DNA from 2 places in the Ruegeria sp. AM1 genome. Region 1 is predicted to be linked to the other one. Evidence: riboswitches for the same ligand, from Rfam matches in the RefSeq annotation. Region 1 holds a riboswitch; the other holds the start of a gene.
What was found. Region 1 has a riboswitch for thiamine pyrophosphate ahead of thiC (phosphomethylpyrimidine synthase ThiC). Riboswitches for the same ligand answer to the same signal wherever they lie in the genome.
Positions count from the first base shown of each region.

Region 1 (5,697 bases):
GGGTTGCATTGACATGTGCAAGGGCAAGGCGCCGCAACTGGAAGCCAAAGAAAGCTTTGTTGGCCGTTGGATGGACATCCTCAAGCCGAAATACGATCTGGTGGCCGATGTCGAAGACAGCAACGATCAGGCGCGTCAGTTCGAACGACAGGCGGTTGTTGCATCGCTTGAAAACCTGATGACCTTCCCGTTTGTATCCTCGGCGGTTCAGGATGGCTCGCTCAGCCTGCATGGGCTTTGGACTGATATCGGTGAGGGCGGGCTGCAATGCTATGACCCAGAAAAGAACGAGTTCGCGGTGGTCTGATCCGCGACATCATAAGGTTCCAAAAAGGCGCAGATCAGCTCTCTGATTTTGCGTCTTTTTTCGGTATGCTGCCCTCATTCTTACTTTGGATTCGGAGCGCGACATGAAATTGATTAAACGACTTATTCTGGGGCTGATCCTTATCGTTGTGGTCTTGATCGGCGTAGCCTTCCTGCTGCCGGAAAAGGCTGAAGTTTCCCGCAGCATCACCATCAACGCACCTGCGGCGGCGGTGTTTCCTTATGTGAATTCGATGCAGGAGACCGAAAAATGGTCTCCGTGGCTGGCGCATGACCCGAAAACCAAGCTGACCTATACCGGGCCAGAGGCTGGCGTCGGCAACAGCATGAGCTGGAGCTCGGACCATCCGCAGGTCGGCAGTGGTACGCAGGAAATCATTGACAGCGTTGCGGATCAGGCGGTGAAAACCGCGCTGGATTTCGGCGATATGGGCACCGCCTCGGCCTCGTTTACGCTGCAGCCCGAAGGGGACCAGACCAAGGTGACCTGGGGGTTCGAATCCGATCTGGGCATGAACCCGATGATGCGGTGGATGGGTCTGATGATGGATAGCTGGGTGGGGACCGATTACGAGACGGGTCTGTCCAACCTCAAAAATGTGGTCGAAGGGCAGGGCTAACCCCCGCCACTGACCCCTGACTGGTGCCGAGGCCCAACGGCCTCGGTCGCCGCATGGTGGGCAGCGGCCCGCACCTCTTCGGCAAGCTCGGAATTCGGCAGCGTTCGCGCCAAAACCATGCCGCCCACACATAGGGCGGCGGCAGCTAGCGCATCCTGCCTGCTTGTGCTCTCGTCTGCCGTTTCCAGCAGCCAGACCATCGCCGTCAGCAGGCTTTGAAACGCCTCCTGCGTGTCCGTATCTGCGCGCGCAATGTCCGAGGGCAGGGCAATCATCGGGCATTGCCCGTCGATATCGCCCAGATGCTCGGGCGACAGATAGGCATCGACCATCTGCCGGGCCATCTCGGGCTTCAGCTTGCTGGGGTCGATCCCGGCATTGGTGCGCCATTCAGCCCCGCGTCCCATGAGAAAGCTCGACACCGCCTCGCTGAACAGCGCGTTCTTGTTCTTGAAGTGGTTATAGAATCCGCCACGGGTCAGTCCGGCTTCATGCATCACCATATCAATGGTGACGTTCTGAAACCCATACTGGTTGAACAGGATACGAGCGGTTTCAACGATTTTGGCGCGGGTCCGTTCGCGATGCGCGGCACTATAGGGCATATCGACTCCTTCTGTCGCCAGTCATAGCAGACCTCTAAATATGTTCTTTAACATAAATAGATACCGCGTATCGATGGCTCTGCACGTATTGATACAGGAGAGATCCGATGCCCAAATTCCTTCTCATCTATCATGGTAAACCCGACATTCAGGGCCCCGAGGACGGCGCAAAACACATGGCCGCATGGAAGGCTTGGAGCACCGGTCTTGGCGACGCGGTCGTTGATCCCGGCTTGCCCGTCGGCATGTCGAAAACCATCACACCCACTGGTGTGCGCGATGACGGCGGCCCGAACCCGGTTTCCGGCATGACCGTCATTCAGGCTGAAACGATGGAAGCCGCCATCGCAATGGCGCAGGGTTGCCCGCATCTCAACGGCACTGGCACGATTGAAATCGCCGAGGCGATGGATATGGAAATGTAGGCCCGGAGGAAGGAGAATCCCATGTCTTCTCTGTTTGATGCGGTGCCTTATTTGTCGGCTTATCAGCCTTCGTTTCTGGTCTTGGCCGCGTTGTCGCTGACCGTTCTGATCCAGAACTTTGCCACCGCCCCGCTGGCCTTTGTTACTGAACAGCAAGTGCCTGGCCTACCATTGCGCTTCGACCATTCGAACCTCAGCTTTCGGGTGCTCAGAACATACGCCAATTCCGCCGAATGCCTGCCAGCGTTTGGCTGGGCGTTACTGGCCGCCGTCGTTGCCGGGGCTGCGCCGTTCTGGGTGAATATGCTGGCCGGCCTCCACTTTGCCTTTCGGATGCTGTTCTGGATGATCTACTACGCAGGCATTGGCAGACCTGCCGGCGGGCCGCGCACGCTGGCCTTTGTGGGTGGGTTGCTGGCCAATATCGGTCTCGCGGGTCTCGCGATCTGGGGGCTTCTGTTCTGACACCACTGCTGTTGAAACGGCACCCGAGGCTGCGATTTCAAGAATTACCTTGATCCAAATCGCGGCCTCGGTTAGCAAAACCTCACGCAGGGGAGTCCCGCTTAGGGGACTGAGAGGCTGACAGGGCATTGCCCGGTGATGCGACCCTTAGAACCTGACCCAGTTGATACTGGCGTAGGAAGCTAGGGCGCATTGGCTGCTGATCCCGGCAGGCACCGTCTGAACAAAGGGCTCAAACCCTTTCGTTTCCCCAAGCCAAAACTCATCTGGTGTCTTTTTGAGTTGAACCGCTTGAGGAGCACCAAAATGAACGTCCCCAATCCCAAGATCACAACGGGCGAACTGCCTGCATCGCGCAAGATTTACGTCAATGGCACGATGCATCCCGATATCCGCGTACCCATGCGCGAAATCTCGGTCCATCCGACTGCGGGTGAGGCTCCGCTGCCGGTTTATGATAGTTCCGGTCCCTATACCGACCCCGAAGTGATCACCGACATTCGCCAAGGTCTGGCCCCGCTGCGCCGCAAATGGATCGAGGCCCGCGGAGATGTCGAAGACTATGAAGGTCGCGAAGTAAAGCCAGAGGATAATGGTTTCGTCGAAGGTGACCGTCTTACCCCCGAGTTCCCGGTGCGTCCACGCCCCCTGCGCGCCAAGGATGGTAAGGCGGTCACCCAGTTGGCCTATGCCCGCGCGGGAATCGTCACGCCCGAGATGGAGTTCATTGCCATCCGCGAGAACCAACTGCGCGAGGCCGTGGCCGAGGCGCGCGACGGCAATGATTTTGGCGCAAACATCCCCGACTATGTGACGCCCGAATTTGTCCGCGATGAGGTTGCCGCAGGCCGCGCCATCATCCCCGCCAATATCAACCACCCGGAAAGCGAGCCGATGATCATCGGGCGCAATTTCCTGGTCAAGATCAACGCCAATATGGGCACCTCAGCCGTCACCTCGTCGATGGAGGAAGAGGTGGACAAGCTGGTCTGGGCAATCCGCTGGGGTGCGGACACGGTGATGGACCTGTCGACCGGTCGCAACATCCACAACACCCGCGAATGGATCATTCGGAACTCGCCGGTACCCATCGGGACTGTGCCGCTCTATCAGGCGCTGGAAAAGGTCAACGGCATCGCCGAAGATCTGACATGGGAGGTGTTCCGCGACACGCTGATCGAACAGGCCGAACAGGGCGTGGATTATTTCACCATCCATGCGGGCGTGCGTCTGCACATGGTCCCGATGACAGTAAACCGCGTCACCGGCATTGTCTCACGCGGCGGCTCGATCATGGCCAAATGGTGCCTGCATCACCACAAGGAAAGCTTCCTCTACGAGCATTTCGATGAAATCTGCGACATCTGCCGCGCCTATGACGTGTCGTTCAGCCTTGGCGACGGTCTGCGCCCCGGTTCCATCGCGGATGCCAATGATGACGCACAATTTGCCGAGCTGGAAACACTGGGCGAGCTGACCAAGATCGCATGGGCCAAAGACTGTCAGGTGATGATCGAAGGGCCGGGCCATGTCGCCATGCACAAGATCAAAGAGAATATGGACAAACAGCTGGAATGCTGCCACGAGGCGCCGTTCTACACGCTTGGCCCCCTTACCACCGATATTGCCCCCGGCTACGACCACATCACCAGTGGCATCGGGGCTGCGATGATCGGTTGGTTCGGCTGCGCGATGCTGTGTTATGTGACACCGAAGGAGCATCTGGGCCTGCCGGATCGCGATGACGTGAAAACTGGCGTGATTACCTATAAGATCGCCGCCCACGCCGCCGATCTGGCCAAGGGTCTGCCCGGTGCCCAGCGCCGCGACGACGCCCTGTCCCGCGCCCGGTTCGAGTTCCGCTGGGAGGATCAGTTCAACCTGTCTCTCGACCCCGACACGGCCCGCGAATTCCACGACCAGACACTGCCGAAACAGGCCCATAAGGTGGCGCATTTCTGTTCCATGTGCGGGCCCAAATTCTGCTCGATGCGGATCAGCCACGACATCCGCGCCGAGGCCCAGAAAGAGGGCATGGAGGCCATGGCCGCCAAATTCCGCGAAGGCGGCGAATTGTACATGCCGGTCGAAGAGACAGAAAAAGAGGCCTGATACATCAGGTGAGGGGCCGGGGTTCCGGCCTCTCACCGAAACCTGACGCAGCGGTGAAACTGGCCCTAGCGGCGCAGCGGGCAAACCGTTTCCAGCGCCTCTGACAAGGCGGCTTTCATCTCTGTGATCGCGGCAATTTTTGCATCAAGCTCGGCGATTTTAGCCTGCAACAACGCTGCCGTTTCGGCGGCACTTACCTCGCGCGATGACAGCATTTCGACTATCTTCTGCATTTCGCGCAGGCTGAACCCAAGGTCCTTGCCCCGGCGCAACAGGCCCACCAGCCGCACCATTCCGGGGTCAAAATCGCGATAGCCGTTGCCTCTGCGGTCGGACCGGATCAGGCCGACTTTTTCATAGTAGCGCAACGTATCCGTACTCACCCCGGTGCGGTGCGCAAGCTCTCCGATCTTCATCGCGTAAACACCTCTTGACCCTGGAGTATACTCAAAGGTTTATACCTGCCCCGACATCATAAGATAAGGGAATTCTGATGCTTTCACCTGCGCGCTACGCGAAGATTTTTCGCATCTCAGCCTGGTATGATTTGATCGTGACATGGCCTTTTGCACTGGCTTTTACGTTCTCTTTCATGTGGCATTCGGTTTTGGCACCGCTCAACGCCTATTTCGGCTTTCCTCCGCTGCACCCCCTTGGCCCGCATGCGGTGCTTTTTGCCAATTTCTTTGGCAGTGTTGTTGTGGTGTGGGCTGTTGCCCGGCTTTATCTGAACGATCCGGTTCTGGGGCTTTTCGACGGTTTTGGGCGGTTGCTCTTTTCCGCCGCGATGATTCATGCCCTCGCAAACGGAGCGTCGCCGCTGATCTGGTGTTTCCTTGTGCCAGAGATCGGGTTTTGCGCGCTACAGCTTGTTGGACGGCCGAACACGCTCTTTGCGATCGGGTCGAAGGCGCAGGAACCAACGGGTCCAAACCTTTGATACCCCGGATCAGTCCAGAACCATCTCTTCGGGCCAATTGAGCGTTGTTCTGATTTCGATGGTTTCGCTTTCGCCCGGCTCCAGCTCTATGTCCCAGGCCAGAACGCCGCGTCGATTGTCTGCATCTTCAACGTCGGGCCGGGGGTCGGCTGACCAGTCGACCTCAAGATCGTCCTGTTCGGAATAGGGAACACGGTCCACGA
Region 1 covers NZ_JBQFXH010000002.1:173,180-178,876, forward strand. Annotated here, with positions in the region: gene ACR0I7_RS08675 (carbonic anhydrase) at 1-307, shown strand, start outside; gene ACR0I7_RS08680 (SRPBCC family protein) at 411-947, shown strand; gene ACR0I7_RS08685 (TetR/AcrR family transcriptional regulator) at 944-1,552, opposite strand; gene ACR0I7_RS08690 (YciI family protein) at 1,660-1,977, shown strand; gene ACR0I7_RS08695 (MAPEG family protein) at 1,999-2,442, shown strand; TPP riboswitch at 2,521-2,640, shown strand; gene thiC (phosphomethylpyrimidine synthase ThiC) at 2,749-4,554, shown strand; gene ACR0I7_RS08705 (MerR family DNA-binding transcriptional regulator) at 4,620-4,970, opposite strand; gene ACR0I7_RS08710 (hypothetical protein) at 5,048-5,494, shown strand; gene ACR0I7_RS08715 (DUF4139 domain-containing protein) at 5,504-5,697, opposite strand, start outside.

Region 2 (5,697 bases), on a different contig from region 1:
CGCGATTACTGGCGCGTTGAAACCCGGCAGGGCCGCCGCCTCTGGCTGTTCCATACACCGCAAAATCCTGGCTGGTTCGTTCAGGGAGAGTTCGCATGATCGAAATCAACCGCGAACACCGCCCCGTCACAGCGCAACGCCGCGACTGGTTGCACCGACCTGTCGATGCCTATGCCGAACTCTGCGTGACCACGAATTTCACCTTTCTCACCGGCGCATCGCACCCCGAGGAATTCGTCACCCGCGCCGCCGAGCTTGGCCTTTCCGCCATTGCCATCACCGACCGTAATTCGCTGGCCGGGGTGGTGCGGGCCTATTCCGCCTTGAAGGAGCTGCAACGCGAGGCGGATGAGGCCGTACGCATCCGCTCGCAACATCGCGTCGACAGCTGTTCGCGGCAGGAAATCGGCAGGCCCGAGGATATCGCCCGCCCGGCAGGGCCGCACGTGCCCCGGCTGATCACAGGGTGCCGCCTTGTCCTGCGCGACAGCACGGTGGAATGGCTGGCATTTCCCTCTGATCTGGCCGCATACCAGCGGCTGACCCGGCTGTTGACCTTGGGCAAAAGACGCGCCGAAAAGGGGCAATGCCATCTTGACTTGCGGGACATGCAGGAGGGGTGCAGCGGTATGATCCTGATCGCCCTGCCCCAAGGAGGGCTGCAAACCGCGATCCCGGACATCCAGCGCATGCAACGACGCTTTCCCGGTTTTGTCTTTCTGGGGGCCGCGCCGCGCTATGACGGCTCGGACCAGACCTATCTGGACCAGTGTGCGCAGCTGGCCCTGCGATGCTCTGCCCCGATGGTTGCGGTGGGCGATGTGCTGATGCACCGCAGCAACCGCCGCCCGCTGGCCGATGTGCTGACCTGCATGCGCGAAGGTTGCACCATCGACGAAATCGGCGCCCGCGCCCTGCCCAATGCCGAGCGGCGTCTGAAAGGCCATGCCGATATGGCGCGGGTGTTCCGCAATCATCCTGCCGCCTTGCGCCGAACGCTTGAGATCACCGCGCGCTGCCGGTTCAGTTTGAAAGAACTGAGCTATCAATATCCCGATGAAATCGCCCAAGGGGGTGAAACCCCGATGGAGCGCCTGCGGCGACTTGCCGAAGAAGGTCTGGCGCGGCGATATCCCGAAGGCCCCCCGGAACGGGCAGTAAGTCTGATGCAGAAAGAGCTGGCCGTGGTGGCCGAGCTGAATTTCCCCGCCTATTTCCTGACCGTCCATGACATCGTGCAATATGCCCGCAGCCAGAACATCCTGTGTCAGGGGCGAGGGTCGGCGGCCAATTCGATCCTATGTTATCTGCTGGGCATCACCGACGTATCCCCGGATGTCATCGGCATGGTGTTCGAGCGCTTTGTCTCACGCCATCGCGGTGAACCGCCCGATATCGACGTCGATTTCGAACATGAGCGGCGTGAAGAGGTGATCCAGTGGATTTACGAAAAATATGGCCGCCACCGCGCAGGTCTGTGCGCCACAGTCATCCATTTCCGATCCCGCGCTGCAATCCGCGAGGTCGGTAAGGCCATGGGGCTAAGCCAAGATGTCACGGCGGGGATGTCCGGCTCGATCTGGGGCCATTCCGGCAGCGGCCCGGATATGGACCGCGTGCGCGAACTGGGCCTTGATCCGGATGATCGCCGCCTTGCGCAGACCCTGACGCTGATCGGAGAGATCATCGGCTTCCCCCGCCACTTGTCGCAGCATGTGGGCGGCTTTGTCATCACCAAGGGGCGGCTGGACGAGCTTTGTCCGATCGAAAATGCCGCGATGGAGGACCGCACGGTCATCGAATGGGACAAGGACGATATCGATGCGCTGGGGATTTTAAAGGTCGATGTGCTGGGCCTTGGGATGCTCAGCTGTATCCGCAAGGCGTTTGACCTGCTGGACATGCACGAAGGGGAACGCCTGACCCTTGCCACCGTCCCGCCAGAAGACCCGGAAACCTATCAGATGCTGCAAGTGGCAGATGCAATCGGGGTGTTTCAGGTCGAAAGCCGCGCGCAGATGAACTTTCTGCCCCGCATGAAGCCGCGCGAATTCTACGATCTGGTGATCGAGGTCGCCATCGTCCGGCCCGGCCCGATTCAGGGCGGCATGGTTCAACCCTATATTCGGCGGCGTCAGGGACTGGAGAAACCCGAACCTTTTGGGCGTGAGCTTGAAGAGGTCACCCGCCGCACCCTTGGCGTACCGCTGTTTCAGGAACAGGCCCTGCAAATCGCCGTTGTTGGTGCAGGCTATACCGCGGAAGAGGCTGACCACCTGCGCCGCGCGCTGGCCTCATTCCGCCGGATGGGCACGATTGGCGAACATCGCGACAAGTTCATCAACGGGATGCTGGACCGGGGGTATTCCCCCGAAATCGCCACGCGCTGCTTTTCGCAGATCGAAGGATTTGCCGATTACGGCTTTCCCGAAAGCCATGCGGCGGCCTTTGCGCTGCTTGTCTATGTTTCGGCCTGGCTCAAACGCCATCACCCGGCGATCTTTGCCTGTGCGCTGCTGAACTCTCAGCCCATGGGGTTCTATGCCCCGGCCCAGATCGTGCGCGATGCGCGCGAACATCATGTCGAGGTTTGCCCCGTCTGCGTCAATACCAGCACATGGGACAATACGCTGGAACGCCGGATGGACGGCTCGCTGGCCCTGCGGCTTGGTTTTCGTCAGATCAAAGGGTTCAAGGAAGATGACGCCGACTGGATCACCGCCGCGCGCGGCAATGGGTATACCGATCCCGAGGCCGTGTGGCTGCGCGCCGGTGTTGCCCCGGCGGTTTTGGAGCGTCTTGCCGAGGCGGACGCCTTTTCCGGCATAAGCCTGACCCGCCGTGATGCGCTGTGGCAGGTGCGGGCCATTCGCGGGACAAAACCGCTGCCCCTGTTCAACGATCCCATTGACGGAGAGGCCATCTATGAGCCCCAAGTCACCCTGCCCGCCATGCATCTGGGTGAAGAGGTGGTTGAGGATTACGTCTCAACCCGCCTGACATTGCGCGCCCATCCGATGGAGATGCTGCGCCCTTCGATGCCCGGCCTGACACCGCATGACAAACTGGTTGACGCACCGCTGCAACGCACCAGCGTCTGCGGCCTTGTCATCACCCGCCAGCGCCCCGGTACCGCCTCGGGCGTTATTTTCCTGACGCTCGAGGATGAAACCGGGGTCAGCAATGTCGTGGTCTGGCGCAAGGTCTTTGAACAGTTTCGCCGCGCCGTGATGGGCGCACGATTGCTGCGCGTGACCGGCAGACTGCAACGTGAAGGGATCGTGGTGCATCTGATCGCGGAACGGATTGAGGACGTCTCTCACAAGCTCAGCGAGCTGGGCCATCCGCTGGAAGAGGCCGTGGGGCAGACAATGCCCCAGACAGACGATGCACCGCGCCCACCCCCGGCCCCACGCGCCATGCACCCGCGCGAGCAGGCAAAACGTCTGTTCCCAAGCCGGGACTTTCATTAGCCCAAACACCCCAACGATACGGCCGAATTGGCTTGTATTTATGCCCGCATCCGCCTAAGCACGGCCTCACCTCGGGGTGCGTGGCCTGCCGCGCTGAGATGCCTTTGGCGAACCCGTTGAACCTGAACCGGCTAGAACCGGCGGAGGGAAAGGTGACGGTTTCATCCATCCTTACCCTCTCGCCGCAATGGAGGATGATATGAAACATCTGCTAATTGCTGCGGGATTGCTGAGCGCAACATCGGCCATCGCAGCCGACAAACCACAGCTGACCGTTTACACCTATGACAGCTTTGTCTCGGACTGGGGCCCGGGCCCAAAGGTCAAAGAGGCGTTCGAGGCGGTCTGTGACTGCGAACTGAACCTTGTGGGCATCGAGGATGGTGCAGCCCTGTTGTCGCGTATCCGGCTTGAAGGCGAAAACTCGGACGCGGATGTCGTGTTGGGTCTGGACACCAACCTGATCACCGCCGCCAAGGAAACCGGCCTGTTTGCACCGCACGCGGTCAGTGCCGATTATGCGCTGCCAGTCGAATGGAACGATGACGTCTTTACCCCCTATGACTGGGGATACTTCGCGTTTGTTCACAACGCGGATGAAGCGGCACCCGCCAACTTCCGTGAACTGGCCGACAGCGAAACCAAGATCATCATTCAGGACCCACGTTCATCTACTCCGGGTCTGGGACTGCTGTTATGGGTCAAAGCGGCTTATGGCGACGAAGCTCCCGAAATCTGGGAAGGGCTTGCCGACAACGTCGTGACCGTGACCAAGGGCTGGTCCGAGGCTTACGGTCTGTTCCTTGAGGGCGAAGCGGACATGGTACTCAGCTATACCACCTCACCCGCCTATCACCTGATCGCCGAAGAAGATGACAGCAAAGCAGCCGCGGCCTTCGACGAAGGCCACTATATGCAGGTTGAAGTTGCCGCCAAAATGGCCGGAAGTGATCAGCCCGAACTGGCCGACCAGTTTCTGGAATTCATGGTCACAGACGCGTTCCAAGAGATCATTCCGACAACCAACTGGATGTATCCGGCCGTGACCCCTGCTTCGGGACTGCCCGAAGGGTTTGACACGCTGACCGTACCGGCGAAATCCCTGCTGCTTGCGGCAGATGAGGCCGCCGCCCTGCGGGATCAGGCACTTGCCGAATGGCTGGGCGCGCTCAGCCAGTAAGCGCATGGCCAGGCATCAGCGCGGCGGCTCTGGTCGCCGCGCTGATACTGGGCACGCTGGCCGCTGTTGCCCTGCGTGCCGAAACTGCCGGCGGGTTTGGTCCTGCCGACTGGGCCGCGCTGCGTTTCACCCTTATTCAGGCGGTTCTGTCCGCCCTGTTCAGCGCGGGCCTTGCCGTACCGGTGGCGCGCGCGCTGGCGCGTCGGCGGTTTCGCGGGCGCAGCGTTCTGATCACGCTGCTGGGCGCGCCGTTCATCCTGCCAATCATCGTCGCAATCATCGGCCTGTTGCAGGTCTTTGGCCGCGCCGGATGGGTTTCAGATATTCTGGGCCTCTTCGGCCTGCCGCCCATCCGGATTTACGGGCTGCACGGGGTCGTGCTGGCGCATGTTTTCTTCAACCTGCCTTTGGCAACGCGCCTGCTGTTGCAGGGGTGGCAGGAAATCCCGGCCGAACGGTTTCGTCTAGCCGCACAACTGGGCTGCCAGGGATGGGCGATGTTCCGTCTGATCGAGATGCCGATGCTGCGGCGCACCCTGCCCGGTGTGCTGGCGGTGATCTTTGCAATATGTCTGACCAGCTTTGCTGTCGCCCTGACATTGGGCGGAGGTCCGCGCGCGACGACAATTGAGCTCGCGATTTATCAGGCGTTTACCTACGACTTTAACCTCGGTCGCGCCGCACTTTTGTCGGCCTTGCAACTGGCATTGACTGCCGCCGCAGCTGCGGCAGCTCTTAAGTTCTCGCGCCGGGACGGGTTCGGCGCGGGACTGGATCGTGCCATCCGGCGCTGGGATGGCGGAACGCCGGTGATCGACGCGCTCTGGATTGCCCTCGCTGCGGCCTTCCTGCTCTTGCCGCTGGCATCGGTTGTGATCTCTGGACTGTCGGGCATGTTCGACATGCCCATATCGATCTTGCGCGCAGCGTTAACCTCGATCGGTGTTGCAGCCGCGAGTACCGTGATCCTGCTGCTGCTTGCCCTGCCGATGGCCGCCGCAGTTGCAACTGGGCGGCATAGTCTTGTCGAAATCAGTGGCATTC
Region 2 covers NZ_JBQFXH010000005.1:19,737-25,433, forward strand. Annotated here, with positions in the region: gene ACR0I7_RS12645 (Y-family DNA polymerase) at 1-99, shown strand, start outside; gene ACR0I7_RS12650 (error-prone DNA polymerase) at 96-3,473, shown strand; TPP riboswitch at 3,536-3,640, shown strand; gene thiB (thiamine ABC transporter substrate binding subunit) at 3,673-4,653, shown strand; gene ACR0I7_RS12660 (ABC transporter permease family protein) at 4,629-5,697, shown strand, end outside.
Region 2: linked by a shared signal. The riboswitch ahead of thiB (thiamine ABC transporter substrate binding subunit) and the one ahead of thiC (phosphomethylpyrimidine synthase ThiC) in region 1 are both predicted to bind thiamine pyrophosphate.